2 regions of the Streptomyces sp. NPDC127068 genome follow, and region 1 is predicted to be linked to the other one. Evidence: riboswitches for the same ligand, from Rfam matches in the RefSeq annotation. Region 1 holds a riboswitch; the other holds the start of a gene.
What was found. A riboswitch is a leader RNA that binds a small molecule or an ion and turns the genes downstream of it on or off. The one in region 1 is predicted to bind S-adenosylmethionine.

Region 1 (6,048 bases):
TCGGCCGGGCCCGGTCCGCCACCGCGTCGAGGGTCTTGAGCCCGTCGCCGGTGTTGAGGACGACGGTCGACAGCGAGGGGTCGAGCAGACCGGCCTCGATGAGCTTCTTGGTGACGCCGACGGTGACGCCGCCCGCGGTCTCCGCGAAGATGCCCTCGGTCCGGGCCAGCAGCGAGATCGCGTCGACGACGGCCGCGTCGTCCACGTCGTCCACGGCACCACCGGTGCGGCGGGCGATGTCGAGCACGTACGGGCCGTCCGCCGGGTTGCCGATGGCCAGCGACTTGGCGATGGTGTCCGGCTTCTGCGGGCGGACCACGTCGTGACCGGCCTTGAAGGCGGCGGAGACCGGGGAGCAGCCGGTCGCCTGGGCGCCGAAGATCTTGTACGGCTTGTCGGCGACGAGCCCGAGCTTGATCAGCTCCTGGAGCCCCTTGTCGATCTTCGTGAGCTGCGAGCCGGAGGCGATGGGGATGACCCACTGGTCCGGGATCTCCCAGCCGAACTGCTCGCAGATCTCGTACGCCAGCGTCTTGGAGCCCTCGCCGTAGTACGGGCGCAGGTTGACGTTGACGAAGCCCCAGCCCTCGCCGAGCGGGTCGCCGATCAGCTCGGAGCAGAAACGGTTCACGTCGTCGTAGGTGCCCTCGATCGCGACGAGCTCGCCCCCGTAGACGGCGGCCGTCACGACCTTCGCCTGCTCCAGGTCGTGCGGGATGAACACGCAGGAGCGCAGGCCCGCGCGGGCCGCGGCGGCGCCGACGGCGCCGGCGAGGTTGCCGGTGGAGGAGCAGGAGAGGGTGGTGAAGCCGAAGGCGCGCGCGGCTTCCAGGGCCTGGGCGACGACCCGGTCCTTGAAGGAGTGCGTCGGGTTGCCGGAGTCGTCCTTGACGTAGAGGCCGCCGGTCACGCCCAGTTCGCGGGCGAGGTTGTCGGCCTTGACGAGCTTGGTCCAGCCGGGGTTCAGGTTCGGCTTCTCGGCGACGTCGGCGGGGACGGGCAGCAGCGGGGCGTAGCGCCAGATGTTCTCGGGACCGGACTCGATCTGCTTGCGCAGGGCCTCGGGGTCGCCGAGCGGGAGGTCGTAGGCCACTTCGAGGGGGCCGAAACACAGCTCGCAGGCGAAGATCGGGCCGAGCGCGAAACGTTCGCCGCACTCGCGACAGGACAGCGCTGCGGCGGGTCCGAGATCGACGGCCGGGTCGGCGGCGTCGGGGGTACCGGCGGTGGAAGCGACGGTCTGAACAGCCATGGAGGGGAGGCCCTTTCTCCTCATCTTCCCCGTGGCGCGCTTCGCCACGAGACGGAATTGGCACCTTCCCGAGTCGGGAGCCTCGCGGGTGATGTCGCCGACGATCTTCGGCGGACGGTCACGAGAACCGACTGGAGGGTTGCCGGGGCTTCAACGGGCCGTATCCCTCTGCCCCTCTGGATGAGCGGTATGTGGTTGTCAGCGAGACGGCCCCCGACATGCGACGGTCATCCGCGTTGTTCAAGACTGTAACCGAAGGCCAGGACAGTTGAGATAGTCGTCCGCACCGCGAGATGGATCACAGTAGGGAGCCGTAGACCGTGCTGGAAGAAGTCGAGGACTGGCTGAGCAGGCGTTCTTGGTCCGTGGCAGACCGTTCGCCGCACCAGCTCACCGCGGCTAAGCGGGCCTCGGGCACCACGGTCAGTGTGGTGCTGCCCGCGCTGGACGAACAGGCGACGGTCGGCCGAATCGTGTCCGTGATCCGCGAGGAGCTGATGACGGGGCCGGTGCCGCTGGTCGACGAGCTGGTGGTGGTCGACTCGGGCTCCACCGACCGGACGGCCGAGGTCGCGGCGGCGGCCGGGGCGCGGGTGGAGCACCGGGACGCGATCCTGCCGAGCCTGCCCGCGCTGCCCGGCAAGGGCGAGGTGCTGTGGCGGTCGCTGCTGGTGACCCGCGGTGACGTGGTGTGTTTCGTGGACGCGGACCTGCGCGAGTTCTCCGCGGACTTCGTCACCGGGATCGTCGGGCCGCTGCTCACCGAGCCGGACGTGCAGTTCGTGAAGGCGATGTACGACCGACCGCTCGGCACCGCCGTCGCCGGGGGCGGGCAGGGCGGCCGGGTCACCGAACTGCTGGCCCGCCCGGTGCTGAACATGCACTGGCCCCGGCTGGCCGGATTCGTGCAACCGCTGGGCGGCGAGTACGCGGCCCGCCGCGCGCTGCTGGAGCAGCTGCCGTTCCCGGTGGGGTATGGGGTGGAGCTGGGCTTGCTGGTGGACGCGCTGCACACGGTGGGGCTCGATGCGTTGGCGCAGGTGGACGTGGGGGTGCGCCGCCACCGGCACCAGGACGGGCAGGCGCTGGGACGGATGGCGGCGGCGGTCTACCGGACGGCGCAGCTGCGGTTGGCGCGGGGGCACCTGTTGCGGCCGGAGCTGACGCAGTTCGAGCGGGGTCCGCGGGGCTTCGAGCCGCGCACGTACGCCGTCGACACGGAGGAGCGTCCGCCGATGGCCTCGGTGGCGGAGTACGCGGCGCGGCGCGTGGCGTGACCGGACGGGACCCGGTGGGCGGCGAGTGGCGTAATCGGCTGCGGTGAACGGCGCACGGGGCGGCGCGGTCCCGCGTGGCGCCCCGGAGCACCCCCACTCGCCGCCTAGATTGTCAGCTCATGCGCACATTCCTCCGTATTTTTATGTTTTCCTCACACGGGGTGGGTAAAGGGCGGGGTGGTGGCGTCCGGCGGTTGGCTGTGTGGACGGCAGGGGTTCTCGCGGCATCGGCGCTCACCGTGACGTCGGCTCCGGTCGCGTATCCGGTGGGACCGCCCCGCGCGGACGCCACCCCTACGCCCGCGCGGGAACGCGGGACGGCCCGCCCCGTGCGGGACGGGTCCTCGCCGTACCTGTACGGCGGGCTGGTGGTGTCACTGGGCGCGGTCGGCGGACTGCTGGTCGCGACGGTGCGCAGCAAGTCCGCTTCCGGACGGCGACTGCACGTGACCGGAGCGTGAACGCAGAGGCCGTCGTATACGACCGGCGACAACGGGCCAGGGGCCGCGCAGGGCGCGCCCGGGCCACGTTTGAGGGTTCACCGGGTGGGCGAGGTATCGCCGTATGGGTTTCTCTCAGGGTGGGCAGCGCACCACGAGCACCACGGGTGCCACGGTTCTCGTGGCGTCGAACCGCGGTCCCGTCTCGTACGCGGTGGCGGACGACGGCACGCTGAACGCCCGCCGCGGCGGGGGCGGACTGGTGTCCGGACTCTCCGCGATCGGCCCCGACACGGACGCGGTCTGGGTGTGCGCCGCCCTCGGCGACGGCGACCGCGAGGCGGTCCGCCGCACCGGCGGCGCCCTCGACCCCGCGGACACCGGCGGGCAGCGCGTACGCATGCTGGACGTCCCGGCGGACGTGTACGCCGACGCCTACAACGGCATCGCCAACTCCGTGCTGTGGTTCGTCCACCACATGCTGTACCAGACCCCGTTGGAGCCCGTCTTCGACGCGGAGTTCCGGTCCCGTTGGGCGTCCTACGAGGCGTACAACGCCGCCTTCGCCCGGGCCCTCGCCGACGAGGCCGCCGAGGGCGCCGCGGTCCTCGTCCAGGACTACCACCTCGCGCTGGTGCCCGGGCTGCTCCGGGCGCTCCGGCCGGACCTGCGGATCGGCCACTTCTCGCACACCCCCTGGGCGCCCGTCGACTACTTCCGGCTGCTCCCCGACGACGTGGCGGAACAACTGCTCCGGGGCATCCTGGGCGCCGACCGGGCCGCGTTCCTCACCCACCGCTGGGCGGACGCGTTCACCGCCTGCTGCCGGGAGGTCCTGGGCGGCACCGGCAGCACCAGGACCGGGGTGCACGGCCTCGGCGCGGACGCCGACTTCCTGCGCGAACGCTCCCACCGGGCGGACGTGGACGACCGACTGCGGGCCCTGCGCGAGCAGATCGGCACCGGGCCGGACGGCTCCCCGCGGCGCACGATCGTCCGGGTCGACCGCACCGAACTGTCCAAGAACATCGTGCGCGGGCTGCTCGCCTACCGCGACCTCCTGGAGCGCCACCCCGACTGGCGCGGCCGGGTCGTGCACCTCGCCTTCGCCTACCCGTCGCGGCAGGACCTCGCCGTCTACCGGGACTACACCGCCGAGGTGGCCCGCGTCGCCGCAGAAATCAACTCCACCTACGGTACGGAGAGTTGGACTCCGGTGCTGCTGCACGTGGAGGACGACTTCGCCCGCTCCCTCGCGGCCTACCGGCTCGCCGACGTGGCGCTCGTCAACCCGGTGCGGGACGGGATGAACCTGGTCGCGAAGGAGGTGCCCGTGGTGTCCGACCGGGGGTGCGTCCTGGTGCTGTCCCGGGAGGCCGGCGCCTTCGAGGAACTCGGCGCCCACGCCCTCACCGTCAACCCGTACGACGTCACCGCCACCGCCGACGCCCTGCACACCGCCCTCGTCACGCCCGACGGCGAACGCGCCGAACGCACCAAGCACCTCGCCGCGGCGGCCACCGCGCTCCCGCCGGCCCGCTGGTTCCTCGACCAACTCCGCGCACTCGACGCCCCCGACGTCTGAGCGGAGGCGCCCGGAACCCCGGGGGCGGAGAGGTCGACCGACCCGGTTTGTCCAAGGACCGGCCGTGTTTGTCCATGGGAGCGCAACCGTCCGCGCACCTAACGTCACCGCCATGTCACTTCGGCGCATCACCCTCCTGACCGTGGCGGGAGTCGTCCTCGCCGGCCTGCCCGGGACCGCTTCGGCGGCCCCCGGACGAGGCACCACCTACTACCTGGACTGCGCACGCGGCGACGACGCGCACTCCGGGACCCGGGCCGCCCGGGCCTGGGGCTCCCTGGAACGCGCCAGCGCGCACGTGTACCGGCCGGGCGACCGGCTGCTGCTCCGGCGGGGCGCCTCCTGCACCGGCGTGCTCAAGCCGCAGGGCGCCGGCGCGCCCGGCAAACCGGTCCGCGTCGACGCGTACGGCACCGGGACGAAGCCCCGCATCGAGGCGAACGGCGCCCGGGCCGCCGTCTGGCTCGTCAACACCGAACAGTGGGAGCTGCGGAACCTGGAGGTGTCCAACACCGGGGCGCCCACCACCACCGAGCGCCGGGCGGGCGTCTACGTCCAACTCACCGACTACGGGGTCGCCGAACACTTCGTGGTGGACGGCGTCGACGTGCGCGACGTCAACGGCTCCGACCACAAGGACCCCGACCCCTCCGGTGGCATCCTCTTCGCCGTGCAGGGCACCGAGCGGCCCACCCGCTTCGACGGCATCCGCGTCGAGGACTCCACCGTCCGCACCGCGGACCGCACCGGCATCGGCACCTCGTCCACCTGGGGCCGCGACGTCCAGGGCGCCGACTGGCTCTCCACTGACGTCACCTTCGTCCGCAACCAGGTGTACGACGTGGGCGGTGACGGGATCGTCGTGCAGAAGACCCGCGGCGCACTGGTCGAGCACAACTACGTCAACGGCTTCAACGAACGTTCCGGCGGCTACAACGCGGGCATCTGGGCCTGGGACTCCGACGACGTGCTCTACCAGTACAACGAGGTCACCGGCGGGCACGGCACCCGGGACTCCATGGCCTACGACATCGACGGCGGCAACAACCGCAACGTCTACCGCTACAACTACAGCCACGACAACGAGGGCGGCTTCCTCCTCGTCTGCAACGACCGCACCAAGACCAGCTCCGGCAACCGCGTCCACGACAACATCAGCATCAACGACCGCAACACCACCTCCCCGTACGCGGTGATCTCCGTGGTCTGCGGCTCCACCACCGACACCCGCGTCTACCGCAACACCGTCGTCACCGACCGCCCCGACACCGCGCTGATCTCCAACAACGGACAGACCGGCGTCACCTTCGAGGACAACGTCTTCGTCGGCGCGGCGAACGGCGGCTCACCGATCCGGGACACCCTCAGCACCTACCGCAACAACCTGTACTGGCGCACCGCCCAACCGCGCGACGCCTCGGCCGTCAACGCCGACCCGCTGCTGCGCGCCCCCGACCCCGCCCGGCCCGGGGACGTACGGCTGCGGCCCGGCTC
Region 2 (6,048 bases), on a different contig from region 1:
GGGTCGTCGTGGCGGTGTCCACGGCCGCGCACCTGCTCCTCCAGTCCCGTTCGGCCCGCTCCTCGGTCCTGGTGCCGCTGGTCGTCGCGGCGGCGGCCGGCGCCGGAGTGAACCCGGTGGCCGCCGCGCTCGCCTCCACCGCCGCGGCGGGCTTCTGCCACACGCTCCCCGCGTCGGCGAAGCCGGTCACCCTCTACGCCGAGATACCCGGCATCCCGACCTACACCCCGGGCCATCTGCTCCGGATGTCCGCCGTCCTCGCCCCGCTGACCGCCGTGCTGGTGCTGCTGTTCGCCGTGCTCGTCTGGCCGCTGCTGGGCATCCCCCTGACCTGACGCACCGTCAACCCGAGGTGACCGGCACGGTCGTGACCCTCGGTCCGGCCGCGCCACCACCCCGCGGGCCCGTTCGCCCGCCCACCCTCATCCGTCACAGGAGTCCACCATGCTGACCCGATTCGCCATCGCCCCCAGTGGCTTCAAGGAGTCCCTGTCCGCCGAGTCCGCCGCCGAGGCCATCGCGGAGGGCGTGCGCAGGGTCGTCCCCGACGCCGAGATCGACCTGATACCGCTGGTCGACGGCGGCGAGGGCACCGCCCAGGCGCTCGCCGCGGCCTCCGGCGGCCGACTGGTCCCGCTGCGGGCCACCGGGCCCACCGGGGAACGGATCGGCACCCACTTCGCGCTGCTCGGGGACAGCGAGGGCACCGCCGTGGTGGAGATGGCCGCCGTCGCCGGACTCTCCCTCGTCCCCCGCGACCTGCGGGACCCGGGCGCGACCACCACCTACGGCGTCGGGGAGTTGATCCGGGCCGCCCTCGACACCGGGGCCCGCCGCATCCTCGTCGGCTGCGGCGACTCGGGCACCTCGGACGGCGGCGCCGGCGCCCTCCAGGCCCTCGGCGCCCGGCTCCTCGACGCGGACGGCCGGGAACTCCCGTACGGCGGCAGCGCCCTGACCCGGCTGGACCGCATCGACACCGGCGGACTCGACCCGCGCCTCGCCGAGGTGGAGATGCGCGTCGCCTGCAACCCCTACAACGTGCTGTGCGGGGAGCGCGGGGTGGCCCGGGTCTTCGGACCGCAGAAGGGCGCCACCCCCGAGCAGGTCGAACACCTGGCCGCCGCCCTGGAGCACTGGGCCGCCGTCCTCACCCGTGACCTCAAGGTGCGCACCGACCTGTGCCACGGCGTCGGCACCGGCGCCTCCGGCGGGTTGGGCGCCGGACTCGCCGCGCTCGGCGCCCGGTTGCTGCCCCGCTTCGACGTGCTGCTGGACCGCCTCGGGCTGGACGAGCGCCTGGCCCGGGCCGATCTGGTGGTCACCGCCGAGGGCGCCCTGGACCACCAGACCCCGCGCGGCAAGGTGCCCGCCGAGGTCGCCCGACGGGCCAAGCTGCACGGCCGCCCGGTGCTCGCGCTGGCCGGCACCCTCGGTGAGGGCGCCCACCAGGTGCGCTCCATCGGGGTGGACGCCTACGGGTCGATCCTGCCCGCGCCGGTCTCCCTGACCGAAGCGCTGGGCCGCGGCGGCGAGTTCCTGACCGACGCGACCGAGCGCGCGCTACGGATGATCCAGCTCGGCACCCGGATGACCGAGCACCCGCGTCAGGCGGCGGTGGTGGGGTCCGGCACGCAGCGGCCGTCCTCGGTGCGGTAGCGCCAGCGCGCACCGTCGGTGACCAACTCCCGTACGGCCCGCACGAACCGCTCCACGTGCTCGTCGGGGGTGCCCGCCCCGAAGCTGACCCGGACGGCGTTCAGCGAACGCTCGCCGGGCGCGGCCTCGGGGGCACCGCACTCCCCCGGGTCCTGCGGGTCGGTGCCGAGCAGGGTGCGCACCAGCGGGTGGGCGCAGAACAGCCCGTCGCGCACCCCGATGCCGTACTCGGCGGACAGCGCGGCGGCGAAGTGGGAACTGTTCCACCCGTCCACCACGAACGAGATCACCCCGACCCTGGGCGCGTCGTCCCCGAACAGGGACAGCACCCGTACCGCGGGCACCTCGGCGAGCCCGGCGCGCACCAGGTCGATCAACCGCTCCTCACGGGCGACCAGTCGGTCGAAGCCCGCCTCGGTGAGCGCCTTGCAGGCGGAGGCGATGGCGTAGGCGCCGATCACGTTGGGCGAGCCGGCCTCGTGCCGGGCCGCGCTGTCGTGCCACTCGACGTCCACTCCCCCGTCGGCGCGCCGCGACACCTTCCGCGAGGCACCGCCGCCGGCGAGGTACGGCTCGGCCACCCGCAGCCAGTCGGCGCGCCCGGCGAGCACGCCGGCGCCGAAGGGCGCGTACAGCTTGTGCCCGGAGAAGGCGACCCAGTCGACGTCGAGGTCGGCGACGTCCACCGGGTGGTGCGGGGCGAGCTGGGCCGCGTCGAGGACGATCCGGGCGCCGTGGGCGTGGGCGGCGGCGGCGAGTTCGCGCACCGGCCACAGCTCGCCCGTGACGTTGGACGCACCGGTCACGCACACCAGGGCGGGACCGTACGGGTCGCGGTCGGCGAGGGCCCGCTCCAGCGTGTCGACGGCCTCGCCGGGGGTGCGGGGCGCGTCGAGGTAGGTGACCCGTGCGTCGCGCCAGGGCAGCAGGGACGCGTGGTGCTCGGTCTCGAAGACGAAGACCTCGCAGTCGGCGGGCAGCGCGGCGGCCAGCAGGTTGAGGGAGTCGGTGGTGGAGCGGGTGAACACCACCTCGTCGCCGTCCCGGCAGCCGAGGAACTCGGCGACGGTGCGGCGGGCGTTCTCGAAGAGGTCGGTGGAGAGCTGGGAGAGGTAGCCGGCGCCGCGGTGGACGCTGCCGTAGTAGGGCGCGTAGGCGGCCACGTCGTCCCACACCCGCTGGAGCGCGGGGGCACTCGCGGCGTAGTCGAGCGCGGCGTAGTCCACCTCCCCGCCGGTGACCAGGGGCACGGTCACGTCACGGCCGAGGACGGGCAGCGGGCTCTCGGCGAGGGAGCCGGCGGCGCCCGGAACACAGGCGGGGTCGGCGTCGGCGTGAGTGGTCGTGGTGGTGCGTGCGGACATGACGAACTCCCGGATGAGGCAGATGCGGTGGACCACGCATGAGCACCGCGGAAGGCGCGGCGGGGCACGGCTCGGCACCGGTGCGACGCTTCGAGGCGACGACGGGGACCAGCCGGAAACACGGCGTGGGTGAAGGAAAGGAACACACCGGACAGGGCGTGCGCGGAGGTGGGGCGCTGCGCCCTATCGCATTCGCTTGCTCACGAGACCGCTCCCTCGACGACCAGGACCCCTGGAGACGCGAGGGGTCCGCGCTTGCCGTAGACCTCGCTGCCTACGACCTGGTCTTCACCCGGGGCACCCCGCCACGGACGGAGGGTTGCCGGACAGCAGGCCGGGGCCGATGCGCTGTCACTCATGACCTGCGCAGAATCATGCCAGACGACCGGCGGAACGCACCAGCCCGTTCCGCATCCCGGACGCCACGGAACGCGACCGGCCGCCCCGCGGCGAGCGGAGCGGCCGGAGCGCGCAGGGCGGAACGCACAGGGCGGAACGGGTCAGGCGTTGCTGGCGGCGACCCAGCGGTCCAGGACCCGGTGGGCCGCTCCCGAGTCGATCGACTCGGCGGCCCGCGCCATCCCCGCGCGCAGCTGGTCGGCCAACGGGGCGTCGCCCGGCGCCAGCGCCACCAGCGCCGCCGCCGAGTTCAGCAGGACCGCGTCCCGGACCGGACCGGTCTCCCCGGCCAGCAGCCGGCGGGCGACATCGGCGTTGTAGGAGGAGTCGGCGCCGCGCAGCGCTTCCACCGGGACGAGGTCGATGCCCACGTCACGGGGGTCGAAGGGCTGCTCGGCGACGGCTCCGCCGCGCACCACCCACACCCGTGAAGTGGCAGTGGTGGTGAGTTCGTCGAGGCCGTCGTCCCCGCGGAACACCAGGGCGGACGAGCCCCGCTCGGCGAGCACCCCGGCGACCACCGGGGCCATCCGCGCGTCCGCGACCCCGGTGGCCTGCGCCGCGACCCGGGCCGGGTTGGTGAGCGGGCCGAGGAAGTTGAAGACGGTGCGGATGCCGAGTTCCTTGCGGGCGGCGCCCACGTGCCGCAGCGCGGGGTGGAACTTCACCGCGAAGCAGAAGGTGATGCCGGCCTCCTCGGCGACCTCGGCCACCCGCTGCGGCGTCAGCTCCAGATTGACGCCCAGCTTCTCCAGCACGTCGGAGGCACCGCTCGCGGAGGACGCGGCGCGGTTGCCGTGCTTGACGACCTTCGCGCCGGTCCCGGCGACGACGATCGCGGACATGGTGGAGATGTTGACGGTGCGCGCCCCGTCCCCGCCGGTGCCGACGATGTCGACGCTCGGCCCGGGCACCTCGATGGTCCTGGCGTGCTCGTACATGGCGCGGACCAGGCCGGTGATCTCCTCGACGGTCTCGCCCTTGGCGCGCAGGGCGACGGCGAAGCCCGCGATCTGCGCGTCGGTGGCCTCCCCGCGCATGATCCGGTCCATCGCCCAGGCCGTGGCGTCGGCTCCCTGGTCCTCGCCCGACAGCAACGCGTTCAGGACCTGCGGCCAGGAACGGACCGCCGTGGTGTCGCCTCCAGCGGGGGTCACAGCGCTCATGGGTCGCTCCTGGGTTGCGGGCCGTACGGAATCGGGCCCGTACGGCTGACGGTGGCGGACGCGCTGCCGCGCCCGTGGACGGGACCGGCCGGACCGGCGCCCTTCGCGCTCCACCCTATCCAGCTCCGGGGAGCGCGAAGAGCCCCGTCCGGGCAGTGGACGGGGCTCTTCGGGTGGCGACCGCCGGGACCCCCGCGCGGGGTCCCGGCCGGGGGATCAGTGGTGGCCGTGGCCGTCCGTGATCTCCTTGTACTCCTCGGCGGTGGGCTTGGCGATCTGGCCCTGGTCGCCGTAGTAGCCCTTCGAGAGACGGGCGCGCGCCTTCTCGAGGCGGGACACCTTGCGCTCGACGCCGTTCTCGTCGACCAGCGGGCCGATCTCCACCGGCTGGTACTGCTCGTGCTGGGTGAGCGTGTGCAGCGCCTCCTGGTTGAGCGGCTCGTGGATCTCGATGAACTCGCCGTGCGGCAGGCGCTTGATGATGCCGGACTCGCGTCCGTGCAGCACCTTGTCCCGGTCCCGGCGCTGGAGGCCGAGGCAGATCCGCTTGGTGATGATGAAGGCGAGGACCGGGGCCACGAAGAACCCGATGCGCACGAACCAGGTGATCGCGTTGATCGACAGGTGGAAGTGCGTGGCGACGAGGTCGTTGCCACCGCCGATCAGCATGATCACGTACCAGGTGATCCAGGCGACACCCACACCCGTACGCGTGGGGGCGTTGCGCGGACGGTCCAGCAGGTGGTGTTCGCGCTTGTCCCCGGTGATCCAGGACTCGATGAACGGGTACACCGCGATCGAGACCAGCACCAACGGGAAGACGATCATCAGCGGGATGAACACGCCCAGCACGAGGGTGTGTCCGGCGAAGTTGATCTCCCAGCCAGGCATCACCCGGATCAGGCCCTCGGAGAAGCCCATGTACCAGTCGGGCTGCGCGCCGGTGGACACCATGTCCGGCCGGTAGGGGCCGATCGACCAGATGGGGTTCAGGGTGACCATCGCGGAGATGACCGCGATGACGCCGAAGACCAGGAAGAAGAAGCCTCCCGCCTTGGCCATGTAGACCGGCATCAGCGGCATGCCGACGACGTTCTTCTGGGTGCGGCCGGGGCCGGGGAACTGGGTGTGCTTGTGGTACACGACGAGGATCAGGTGGGCCACGATCAGACCCACCATGATGCCGGGGATCAGCAGGACGTGGGCCGAGTAGAAGCGCGCCACGAAGTCGTGCCCTGGGAACTCCCCGCCGAACAGGAAGAACGCGAGGTACGTGCCGACGATCGGCACGGACAGGACCGCGCCCTGCATGAAGCGGACACCGGTGCCGGACAGCAGGTCGTCCGGGAGCGAGTAGCCGGTGAAGCCGGCGAACATCCCGAGGACGAACAGCGAGAAGCCGAAGACCCAGTTGACCTCACGCGGCTTGCGGAACGCGCCGGTGAAGAACACGCGCATCA

Region 2: it holds a riboswitch for S-adenosylmethionine, as region 1 does, so the genes downstream of both, ACFWIA_RS04215 (aminotransferase class V-fold PLP-dependent enzyme) here and thrC (threonine synthase) in region 1, are expected to answer to the same signal.

Annotation. Positions count from the first base shown of each region.
Region 1 is NZ_JBHXEN010000039.1:8,860-14,907, reverse strand. Features, by position in the region: gene thrC (threonine synthase) at 1-1,252, opposite strand, end outside; SAM riboswitch class I at 1,270-1,439, opposite strand; gene ACFWIA_RS23540 (glucosyl-3-phosphoglycerate synthase) at 1,573-2,529, shown strand; gene ACFWIA_RS23535 (hypothetical protein) at 2,769-2,990, shown strand; gene ACFWIA_RS23530 (trehalose-6-phosphate synthase) at 3,094-4,554, shown strand; gene ACFWIA_RS23525 (right-handed parallel beta-helix repeat-containing protein) at 4,667-6,048, shown strand, end outside.
Region 2 is NZ_JBHXEN010000005.1:8,419-14,466, forward strand. Features, by position in the region: gene ACFWIA_RS04205 (SLC13 family permease) at 1-335, shown strand, start outside; gene ACFWIA_RS04210 (glycerate kinase) at 445-1,659, shown strand; gene ACFWIA_RS04215 (aminotransferase class V-fold PLP-dependent enzyme) at 1,608-3,023, opposite strand; SAM riboswitch class IV at 3,270-3,386, opposite strand; gene trpD (anthranilate phosphoribosyltransferase) at 3,524-4,588, opposite strand; gene ACFWIA_RS04225 (cytochrome bc complex cytochrome b subunit) at 4,805-6,048, opposite strand, start outside.